Regions from separate parts of the Magnetospirillum sp. LM-5 genome, predicted to be linked through region 1. Evidence: predicted binding sites of a transcription regulator. Region 1 holds the regulator's gene; the other holds the start of a gene.
The links. Region 1 encodes PhoB, which activates phosphate uptake and scavenging genes when phosphate is short. Its sites were predicted from a motif close to TNTCATAAAACTGTCA; they were not measured.

Region 1 (5,041 bases):
CCTGCCCGGCCTGGTCAAGAGCTCGATCCAGCAGCGCTTCCCGGCGGTGGAAAGCCGCTCGGAAAAGCGCGAGCTGGCCAGCCTGCTGTCCAGCGGCGCCGATCTGGACATCCGCCGCGCCCTGGCCGCCGACCCGTCGATCAAGGGCACCACCCAGCCCCTGTGGATGGTGGCGTCCGACGATGTCGACATGGCGATGAAGGGCTATGTCTCGCGCCAGCCCGGCCTGGCCGGCAACCGCCTGACCGACCGCCAGATCGCCTGGCTGGCCGAGCTGGAGGCCGCAGGCGCGGTCAAGAAGCGCTTCAACACCATCTTGTTCTCGTCGGGCGACTCGCGCGAGCCGGAACTGGCCGGCCTTTGGGGCGCGGTGGTCGGCTCGGTGTTCTCGCTGGCCATCACGCTTCTGGTGTCGTTCCCGCTGGGCGTCGCCACCGCGGTTTATCTCGAGGAATTCGCCCCCAAGAATCGCTGGACCGCACTGATCGAGGTCAACATCAACAATCTGGCCGCCGTGCCCAGCGTAGTGTTCGGCCTGCTGGGGCTGGCGATCTTCTTGAATTTCCTGGGCATGCCGCGCTCGGCGCCACTGGTCGGCGGCCTGGTGCTGGCACTGATCTGCCTGCCCACCATCATCATCGCCGGCCGCGCCGCCCTGAAGGCGGTGCCGCCCTCGATCCGCGAGGCTGCACTGGGCCTGGGCGCCTCGAAGCAGCAGGTGGTGACCGACCATGTGCTGCCGCTGGCCATGCCCGGCATCATGACCGGCACCATCCTGGGCATGGCCCATGCCCTGGGCGAGACCGCTCCGCTTCTGATGATCGGCATGGTCGCCTTCATCGTCGACATCCCGGCCACGCCGCTGGACCCGTCGGCGGTGCTGCCGGTCCAGGTCTATCTGTGGGCCGACAGCCCGGAACGCGCCTTCGTCGAGCGGACCTCGGCGGCGATCCTGGTGCTCTTGGTGTTCCTGGGCGCCATGAACCTGGCGGCCATCATGCTCCGCAAGAAATTCGAACGCCGCTGGTAGGACCCAAACGATGACCCATCTCCCGTCCCGCCTTGCCAAGGTTTCCGCCCGTGACGTCAATGTCCATTACGGCGAGAAACACGCATTGAAGCATGTCGATCTCGACATCCGCGCCAACGAGGTCACCGCCTTGATCGGGCCTTCGGGCTGCGGCAAGTCGACCTTCCTGCGCTGCATCAACCGCATGAACGACCAGATCGAGAACGCCCACGTCTCGGGCGCGCTGACCCTGGACGGCCAGGACATCTACGACAAGGGCATCGACGTGGTGCAATTGCGCGCCCGCGTCGGCATGGTGTTCCAAAAGCCCAACCCCTTCCCCAAATCGATCTTCGACAATGTCGCCTATGGCCCGCGCATCCACGGCCTGGCCCGCGATCAGGCCGAACTGGACGAGATCGTCATGACCAGCCTGGAAAAGGCCGGCCTGCTGACCGAGGTCCGCGACCGCCTGGACGAGCCCGGCACCGGCCTGTCTGGCGGCCAGCAGCAGCGTCTGTGCATCGCCCGCGCCATCGCCGTCAGCCCGGAACTGATCTTGATGGACGAGCCCTGCTCGGCCCTGGACCCCATCGCCACCGCCAAGGTCGAGGAACTGATCGACGAATTGCGTGAGAATTACACCATCGTTATCGTCACCCACTCGATGCAGCAGGCCGCCCGCGTGTCGCAGCGCACCGCCTTCTTCCATCTGGGCGAACTGGTCGAGGTGGCCGACACCGAGCAGATCTTCACCAATCCCCAGCATCCGCTGACCCAGGGCTACATCACCGGCCGCTTCGGGTAAGGACACACGCATCATGACCGAACATACCGTCAAATCCTTCGACGACGAGTTGACCCACCTGTCCAACACCATCTCGCGCATGGGCGGGCTGGCGGAAGCGCAACTGGCCGGCGCCCTGCAGGCACTGGCCAACCGCGACAGCGACCTGGCGGTGCGCATCGCCGCCTCGGACGCCCAGGTCGATGTGCTGGAACAAGACGTCCAGCATTTCACCGTCCGCCTGCTGGCCCTGCGCCAGCCGGTGGCGGCCGATTTGCGCCACATCGTCGCCGCCTTGAAGATCGCGTCCGAGTTGGAACGCATCGCCGACTATGCCGCCAACGTGGCCAAGCGCTCGCTGGTCTTGAACCAGCAGCCGGCGGTCAAGCCGGTCGGCGCGGTGATCAATCTGGGCCGGCTGGTTCAGACCATCTTGAAGGACATCATGGACGCCTATGTCGAGCAGGACGTGGCCAAGGCGATCGGGGTGTGGAACCGCGACGAGGAGGTCGATGACCTCTATACCGGCCTGTTCCGCGAGCTGATCACCTACATGATGGAAGACCCCCGCACCATCACCGCTTGCACCCACCTGATGTTCATGGCCAAGAATATCGAGCGAATCGGCGATCACGCCACCAACATCGCCGAAACCCTGCATTTCCTGGTGGTCGGCACGCCGCTGAAGGGTGCCCGCCCCAAAGGTCCGTCCGTCGAGGCCCAATGATGACCAAGCCGCTGATTCTGATCGTCGAGGACGAGGCCGCCCTGGCCACCATGCTGCGCTACAACCTGGAAAAGGACGGCTATCGCGTCTGCGAGGCCGGCGACGGCGAGGAAGCGCTGGCGGTGGCGTCGGAAAGGAAACCCGACCTGGCCCTGCTGGACTGGATGCTGCCCAGCCTGTCGGGCATCGAGGTGTGCCGCCAGTTCCGCCGCAAGGCGGCGACGCGCGACATGCCGATCATCATGCTGACGGCGCGCGGCGAGGAACGCGACAAGATCCGCGGTCTCAATACCGGGGCCGACGATTACATGACCAAGCCGTTCTCGATCCCCGAACTGATGGCCCGGGTCCGCGCCCTGTTGCGCCGTGCCCAGCCGGTGGCGGAAAAGGGCAGCCTGGCCTTCGCCGACATCCGCATGGATTTGGCGGCCCACCGCGTCACTAGGGCCGAGCGGGCCATCCATCTGGGCCCGACCGAGTTCCGCCTGCTGCAATTCTTCATGGGCCATCCCGGCACGGTGTTCAGCCGCGAGGAATTGCTGAACTCGGTGTGGGGCCCCGACATCTATGTCGAGCCGCGCACGGTGGACGTCCATATCCGCCGCCTGCGCAAGGCGCTGAACGGCGACAACGGGGCCGAGCCCGATCTGATCCGCACGGTGCGCGCCGCCGGCTATTCGCTGGATATGGACGAGAGCGCTTAGACCCGATGCAGGTGGTCGAGGATCTTCTTGTCTTCCTCGACGATGTGCCGATAAAGCCAGACGTTCAAGAACCGCTCGATATCGACCGGGCTGCGCTCGTTCTGGCCCAGGGCCAGTTCCTCGCGGAACTCGCGCACTTCGTCCAAAAGACTTTGATGCAGGCGCTCGTGGACATGCACCGCCGGAATGTGGATGTTGCGCATCACCCGTTCTTCGTGGGCGAAATGGTCGGAAACCTGCTCGATCAACTGGTCCAACCCGTCCAGCAGCGCATCCTTGGTCAGGCCGGCATTGATGGCGGCGAACAAGGCCTCGGCGGAATTGATCAGCGCATGATGCTGGCGGTCGATCGAGACCACGTCGACGCTTAGTGCTTCTTTCCAGCTCATCGAGAACCCACCCTGTGCACACCCAGGATAGTTTTAGAGCAATCTTAATTGATCATGCAACACCCTCGGGGCATCGCTGCCGGCGGCACGCCAAATCCGAGGAACCGATGACCGACTGGGCCGAAACCTACGACCAATCATGGGCTGCCCGCGAGGCGGTCTTTGCCGCCTTGCTGGAACAAGAAGACAGCCTGGCCCGGGTCCTGGCCCGCTTCGACAATTTCGAGCGCGGCCATCGATTGCTGACCAAGGACGGCGAGGTCCGCTATTTCGCCAAGCCACAGGCCCCCGATCCGATCGGCGCGCTGAACCCCACCACGCAGCAGGCGTTCCACGGCCAGATGCTGGCGGCATCGGACTATTTCGAGTTCCGCCGCGACCGCTTGCTGGCCGACCTGTCCCAGACCGCCGATTGCGTGATCGAGCTGGGCAGCGGCTATGGCCGCCAAGTGTTCGCCTTGTGGCTGGCCGGGGCCAATGCCCAGGCCCGGTACGTGGCGGCTGAACCCTCGGCCATCGGCCGGCGGCTGACACAGCGCCTGGCCGCCCTGGAACCACGCCTGAAGCTGGAATGCCACCCGTTCGACTTCCGCAGCGCCACCTTGCCGGCCGTCGCCCCCGATCAGCGGGTCCTGCTGTTTTCGTCGTGGGCGTCGATGTATGCAGCGCCCCTGGACCGTTCCCTGTTCCGGGCCATCGCCGCCCATCCCGGTCCGGTGACCTGCGTGTTCATCGAACCGTTCGGCTTCCAGTTGAACCCGCAAGCGCCGTTCGCCGCCCAGCAACGGGGCCAGATGGAAGCGCAGGCCATGAACACCGATTTCTTCGAGGCCTTGCGCAAGGAAGGCACCGCCGCCGGGCTGGAACTGGTCAGCGTCGCCCCCGACCTGTTCGGCCGCACCGACGAAACCCTGCAATTGGCCTCGATCATCATCGCCGAAAAGGCGGGTCAGGACGCCTGCGCCGAAATGTAATTGGCCAGGATCATGTCCTCGTTCAGCAACTCGCGGAAATAGACGCTTTCCAGCTCGCCCAGGATGGTGCTGGCCAACCCCAGATTCTCGTCGGACAAGGCCCGTTCCAGGTCGATGACCTTGTCGCGGGTGGTGGCATGCTTGGCCTGGTGGACGGCCGCACCGGGAAAGCCTAGCCGGGTCATCATTTCGCCCTCGACTTTGAAATGGCCTTCAACTTTGGTGACGAAGTCGCGCGCCATCGCCAGGGCGGCCCGCACCGACTTGGCGTGCACCGCTTCGGACAGGTCCCCCATCAGGTAGAACATGTCGCGATGTGCCTCATCAAGGGCGGCGACCCCGACATTCAGACCATCCATCCAAGGTAGGCGGTGCAAAGCGACCTCCGACACCAGCTCAACTGTTTGATTATAGAGCCAGCCGGGGTCTCGGAAGCAATCGGGTAAACCCC
Region 2 (5,041 bases), on a different contig from region 1:
GGCGACGGCGGCGAACTGCTTGTTCAGTTCATCGACCTCGGCCTTCATGGTGGTGCGGGCGGCGGACAGGCCGGCCTCGTCGTTCAGGAATGCGCGCTCGGCCCGAGAGACCACCAGATGGGCGGCCGAGATGTCGGTGGCGGCCCGGTCCTTGTCGGCCTGGGTGGCGAAATTGTTGTAAAGCCAGGCGTTCAGCACGGTTCCGCCGCCGCGCGTCAGCGTGCCGGTATAATCGACGCCGGCTCCGCCATCGTCATAATGGAAGGTGATGGCCCCGGTCCCGGTGTCGAGCGAGGTCACCGACAATTTCGAGAATTCCAGGCTGGTCCCGTCATCGGCTTCCATCGCATAGGTCTTGATGCTGGGATTGAGCCGTTTGCCGTCGGACAGTTCGATCGAGTAATCGTTGCCGATGAACTTGCGATCGACCGAGATCACCGTGCCGTGGCCGCCATCGACCTGATCGACCCGATCGGACCATTGCCCCAATCCGTTGGTCGGATTGGCGATCAGGCTGTCGGGCTGGTGATAGCGCACGCCGGCATATTGGTTGAGGGTGCTGAAATTGTGGTCGAATGCCTCGTAGGCCGCGGAATCGGCGTTGGTCCGCATGTAGATCAATTCGTCGCGGATGTCGTCGACCTTCTTCAGCGCGGTCTGAGCGCGCGACAGATAGTCCGAGACGTTGATCGCCTTTTCGCTCAACTTCTCGACTTGCCGCTCGATGTCGCTTTCCTTCGAGCCGTCGTACTTCTCGTTGATGCGGCGTATTTCCTCTTCCATACGCAGCGCCGAGCCGAGCTTGAGATTCAAGCGCGCGCGATCAGCCATGCTCTGGTAGAGAGAGAATTGTACCGAGTTCCCAGCCATTCTGCACCTCCTCGTCCCGCAGCGGGTGACGAGATCGACAATTCTGTCGAAGATTGCTCCTATCCAAAGCCTAGCACGGGGGCAGGGCGATCGCCAGGGGAATCTTGGGGGTGGCCTTGTGTCTAGGTCCCTGATTGTGTTAATATTTTCTTCATCGGGTCGGTAGAATTCCGGCCTCCCCATGGCTGAAACGCTCATGATCAGCGGGATTGGATACGGACAGGGGCTCGTCAGTCGGCCGGTCGGCGTGTTGGACGCCGCGGCGAGCGCTGGGCTGCGCCGGTTCAACCAGGGCGTCAGCGGCCTGTCCGGCACCTCGTCCCAGGCCCCTGTCGGGCTTAATCTGGGCGAGGGGCGGCTGGCCTTGTCGGCCGCCGTCGGTGGCGCCGACACCGTCATTACCGAACTGACCAACCTGAAGGACACCGTCGAGAAGGCCCGGGGCCTGTCGGTGCCCAGCTATCGCGGCGACACCAATGTTTTCGCCCTGCAGGCCGAGGCCGACCAGACGGCCGCCAATATCGATCAGGCGGTGGATTTGTCGTCGGCGGGCGGCACCAACCTGATCGGCACCCCCACCACCAATGTCCGCATCAGTTCGCCCAACGGCACCATCGCGGTGACGGTGCAGCCGCTGACCGCCCGCGAACTGGGGGTGTCGCAGCTGGATCTGACCACCGAGTCCGGAATCGAGGCGGCCTTGTCGACGGTCCAGGCGGCGCTGACGACGGCGACCTCGCGGCGCGAGCTGCTGGCGGCGGTGTCCGACGAACTGGGCAACAGCCAGCGCTTCACCGCCCGGCTGGCCAGCTCGCTCAACGAATTGTCCAGGTCGGCCACCGGTACTTATCTGAAGACCGGGGCGTCGCTGGACATCCGCGCCTGATCATCCCGCCTTCGAACTGACCATGTCCCAATCCATCGGCTCGCCGCGCTTGATGGCGCGCCGGGCGGTGCGGCCCAGGATGTCGGGCAGGTATTTGGGCTTGAGGCCGAAGCCCGGCCGGATCGAGCGGACCTTGGCCTCGGTCAGCACCTCGCCGGCGGCGATGTCGGCGACGGCGTAAAGCGAGCGGCGGAACTGGCGCAGGCCGGTTTCCGACGCCTCGACGTCATAGGTGACGCGGCCCAGCGCTTCCCAGGCGGCCCGCGTGCCGCGCACCAGTTCGGCCAGTTCGGCCGGTTCCAGCGAGAAGGCGGCGTCGGGGCCGCCATCGGCGCGGGCCAGGGTGACGTGCTTTTCGATCACGGTAGCCCCCAGCGCCACGGCGGCCACCGACACGGCGACGCCCATGGTGTGGTCGGACAGGCCGGCCTGGACCCCGAAGGCGGCGGCCAGGTGGGGCAGGGTGCGCAGGTTGGCGTCGGCCGGCGGCGTCGGGTATCCCGACACGCAATGCAGCAAGATCAGGTCGTAGCAGCCGTTGTTGCGGGCGGTGGCGACCGCTTCCTCGATCTCGCCCAGGCCGGCCATGCCGGTGGACATGATCATCGGCTTGCCGGTGGCGGCCATGCGGGCGATCAGCGGCAGATCGACCAGCTCGAACGACGCCACCTTGTAGGCCGGGGTGTTCAGGCTTTCCAACAGGTCGATGGCGGTGGGGTCGAAGGGCGTGGAAAAGACGGCAAGCCCCAACTCGGCCCCCTTGGCGAACAGGGCCGGGTGCCAGTCCCATGGGGTCTGGGCTTCCTGGTAAAGGTCGTGCAGCGTGCGCCCGTCCCACAGGCCGCCCTGGATGACGAAGCTGGGATCGTCATGGGCGATGGTGATGGTGTCTGCGGTATAGGTTTGAAGCTTGACCGCGTCGGCGCCCGCCGCCTTGGCCTCCTCCATCATTTTGAAGGCGCGGTTGATGTCGCCCATGTGGTTGGCCGACAGTTCGGCGATGACATAGGGCGGATGGGTCGCGCCGATCAGGCGGCCGGCGATGGCAATGGCCTCGGGAACATGGGGCAGCATGCGGCTCCTTTCAGGCGGGCGGGCGTTCGGCGCGGATGATTATCGTCATGGCTGCGACCGGCTGACCAGCAAATCCCGCACCTCGGCCAGCGAGGCCAGGCGCCGCGCCCCATCGGGCAGCGGCTGGTGGCTGCCGACCAGGCAGGTGGGGATGGAAGCGGCCAGGGCGGCCATGGCGCCGGCGGGCGAATCCTCGACCGCCAGCGAGTCCCCGGCGGCCGCGCCGGTCAGGGCCAGGCCGGCCAGATAGGGGTCGGGATGGGGCTTGCCGCGGGCGACGTCGTCGCCGCCCACCACCAGCGGCACCAGGGGCGCCAGGCCCGAGCGGGCCAGCCATTCCCGGGCCATGGCGCGCCCGGCCGAGGTGACCAGGCAGCAGCGCCAGTGACGGGCGTGGGCCTCGTCCAGCAATTCGCGGGCGCCGTCCATGGCCCGCACGTTGGGATATTCCTCGTCCAGGATGTCCAGCCAGCGGCGATGGATGGCGGCGGCCTCGAGCCCCAGCCCGTGGCGGGCCACCAGGATCTTGGCGCATTGCCACAAGGGCGGACCGTTCAGGCTGTCGAAGGCCTGGTCGGTGTCGGGCAGGCCCAGTTCGGCCATCAGACGGGCGAACACCAAGCGCATGATGCCCAGACTGTCGGCCAGGGTGCCGTCCATGTCGAGAAGCAGGGCGCGGGGCGGGGTGTGATTCATGTCGCGATTGAACCAGCCGGGGCAATCGGGCGCAAGCGCTTCCCGCGCGTGACTTTCGCCCGCGCTGTCGGTTATAAGGCGGCACCCGCCAAGGAGGTTCCGATGGAAAACCGCGAGATGTTCGACGAGATCAACGCCCTGATCGGCGCCATCGCCAAGGCGTTCGACACCAGCGAGATCGACGTGGTCACCGCCATCGAGCAGGGCCGCCTGGGCATGGAGATGCTGGCCGACGACCAGGGCCGCAACTACATCGCCGCCACCTTGGACGAGCGGGTCGCCCGCATCTACCAGGGCGCCATCTTCCGCCCCGACGACCAGCCCGAGGCCGAAGCCGAGGACAAGGACGAGGATTGCGGCGGCGGGTGCACCTGCGGAAAGTAGGGCCACCCCTTTAATCCCGGCTGTGCGCTTCCCAACTCTTCTGCAAAGGGGAAATCCCGCAGGGAGGACGTGCCATGATCAGCGCCAGCGATACCCATTCGACCGACGGCATTCATCTGAAAGCGGTGACGCTTGACCATCCATGGCGGTGGCTGTCCGCCGGCTGGCTGGATATGTGCACCGTGCCGGGGGTCAGCTATCTTTACGGCGGTGTCTTCACCGCCATCGGCTTCCTGCTGCTGTTCTTCCTGGATCAGATCGAGATGGCCTATCTGATCCTGCCGCTGGCCTTCGGCTTCGCCCTGGTCGGCCCGGTGGCGGCCGTCGGTCTGTACGAGGTCAGCCGCCGCCTGACGGTGGGGCAGAATGTCAGTCTGGGCGACGCCATTGGCGCCTTGCGGCGCAACGGCAGTCAGATCGCCCTGGTCGGCATGTTCCTGCTGATCGCCTTCCTGGCCTGGGTGCGGCTGGCGATGCTGGAATTCATGCTGTTCTTCGGCTCGGCCCCGCCCTCGCTGGACCATCTGGTCGATGCCATCATGCTGTCGCCGCAAAGCGTTCCGTTCCTGGTGGTCGGCACCGTGACCGGCGGCGCGCTGGCCTTGGCGGTGTTCGCCATGACCGCCATCGCCATCCCCATGCTGATCGATCGCCCCGAATGCGATGCCATGACCGCCATGCTGACCAGCCTGGACACGGTGCGGCACAATTTCCGGCCGATGATGCTGTGGGCCGGGCTGATCGCCTTCTTCACCCTGTTCGGCCTGTCCTTGTTCTTCGTAGGCCTGGTGGTGACCCTGCCGCTGGTCGGCCATGCCAGTTGGCACGCTTACCGGGATCTGGTGGAGTAGCGTTTGGTCGGGCATGACAATTACCCCGGAACACGGCATCCTGCCGGAAACGGCAACGGGGAAACGTCATGGAGAACGGATTGCTTGTGAAGGTCGAGGGCGCGGTCGCCACCCTAAGGCTGACCCGCCCGCAGGTCCATAACGCCCTGGACGATTCCCTGATCGCCAACCTGACCCAGGCCTTCCAGAAGCTGGGCGTCGCCGAAGCGGTGCGCGTCATCGTTCTGGAAGCCGAGGGCAGAAGCTTCTGCGCCGGTCTGGATGTCAGCTGGGTCAAGCG

Region 2: MTBLM5_RS05840 (HAD family phosphatase) is a predicted target of PhoB. The motif match lies at 3,592-3,607, and genes of this name have one in related genera.

What each region holds. Positions count from the first base shown of each region.
Region 1 covers NZ_CACVCE010000015.1:28,021-33,061, forward strand. The annotation lists gene pstA (phosphate ABC transporter permease PstA) at 1-1,030, shown strand, start outside; gene pstB (phosphate ABC transporter ATP-binding protein PstB) at 1,041-1,817, shown strand; gene phoU (phosphate signaling complex protein PhoU) at 1,831-2,523, shown strand; gene phoB (phosphate regulon transcriptional regulator PhoB) at 2,520-3,227, shown strand; gene MTBLM5_RS08000 (bacteriohemerythrin) at 3,224-3,616, opposite strand; gene MTBLM5_RS08005 (class I SAM-dependent methyltransferase) at 3,724-4,590, shown strand; gene MTBLM5_RS08010 (bacteriohemerythrin) at 4,566-4,949, opposite strand.
Region 2 covers NZ_CACVCE010000010.1:53,120-58,160, forward strand. The annotation lists gene MTBLM5_RS05825 (hypothetical protein) at 1-813, opposite strand, end outside; gene MTBLM5_RS05830 (hypothetical protein) at 1,067-1,756, shown strand; gene pseI (pseudaminic acid synthase) at 1,757-2,830, opposite strand; gene MTBLM5_RS05840 (HAD family phosphatase) at 2,876-3,526, opposite strand; gene MTBLM5_RS05845 (hypothetical protein) at 3,629-3,910, shown strand; gene MTBLM5_RS05850 (DUF2189 domain-containing protein) at 3,985-4,761, shown strand; gene MTBLM5_RS05855 (enoyl-CoA hydratase-related protein) at 4,830-5,041, shown strand, end outside.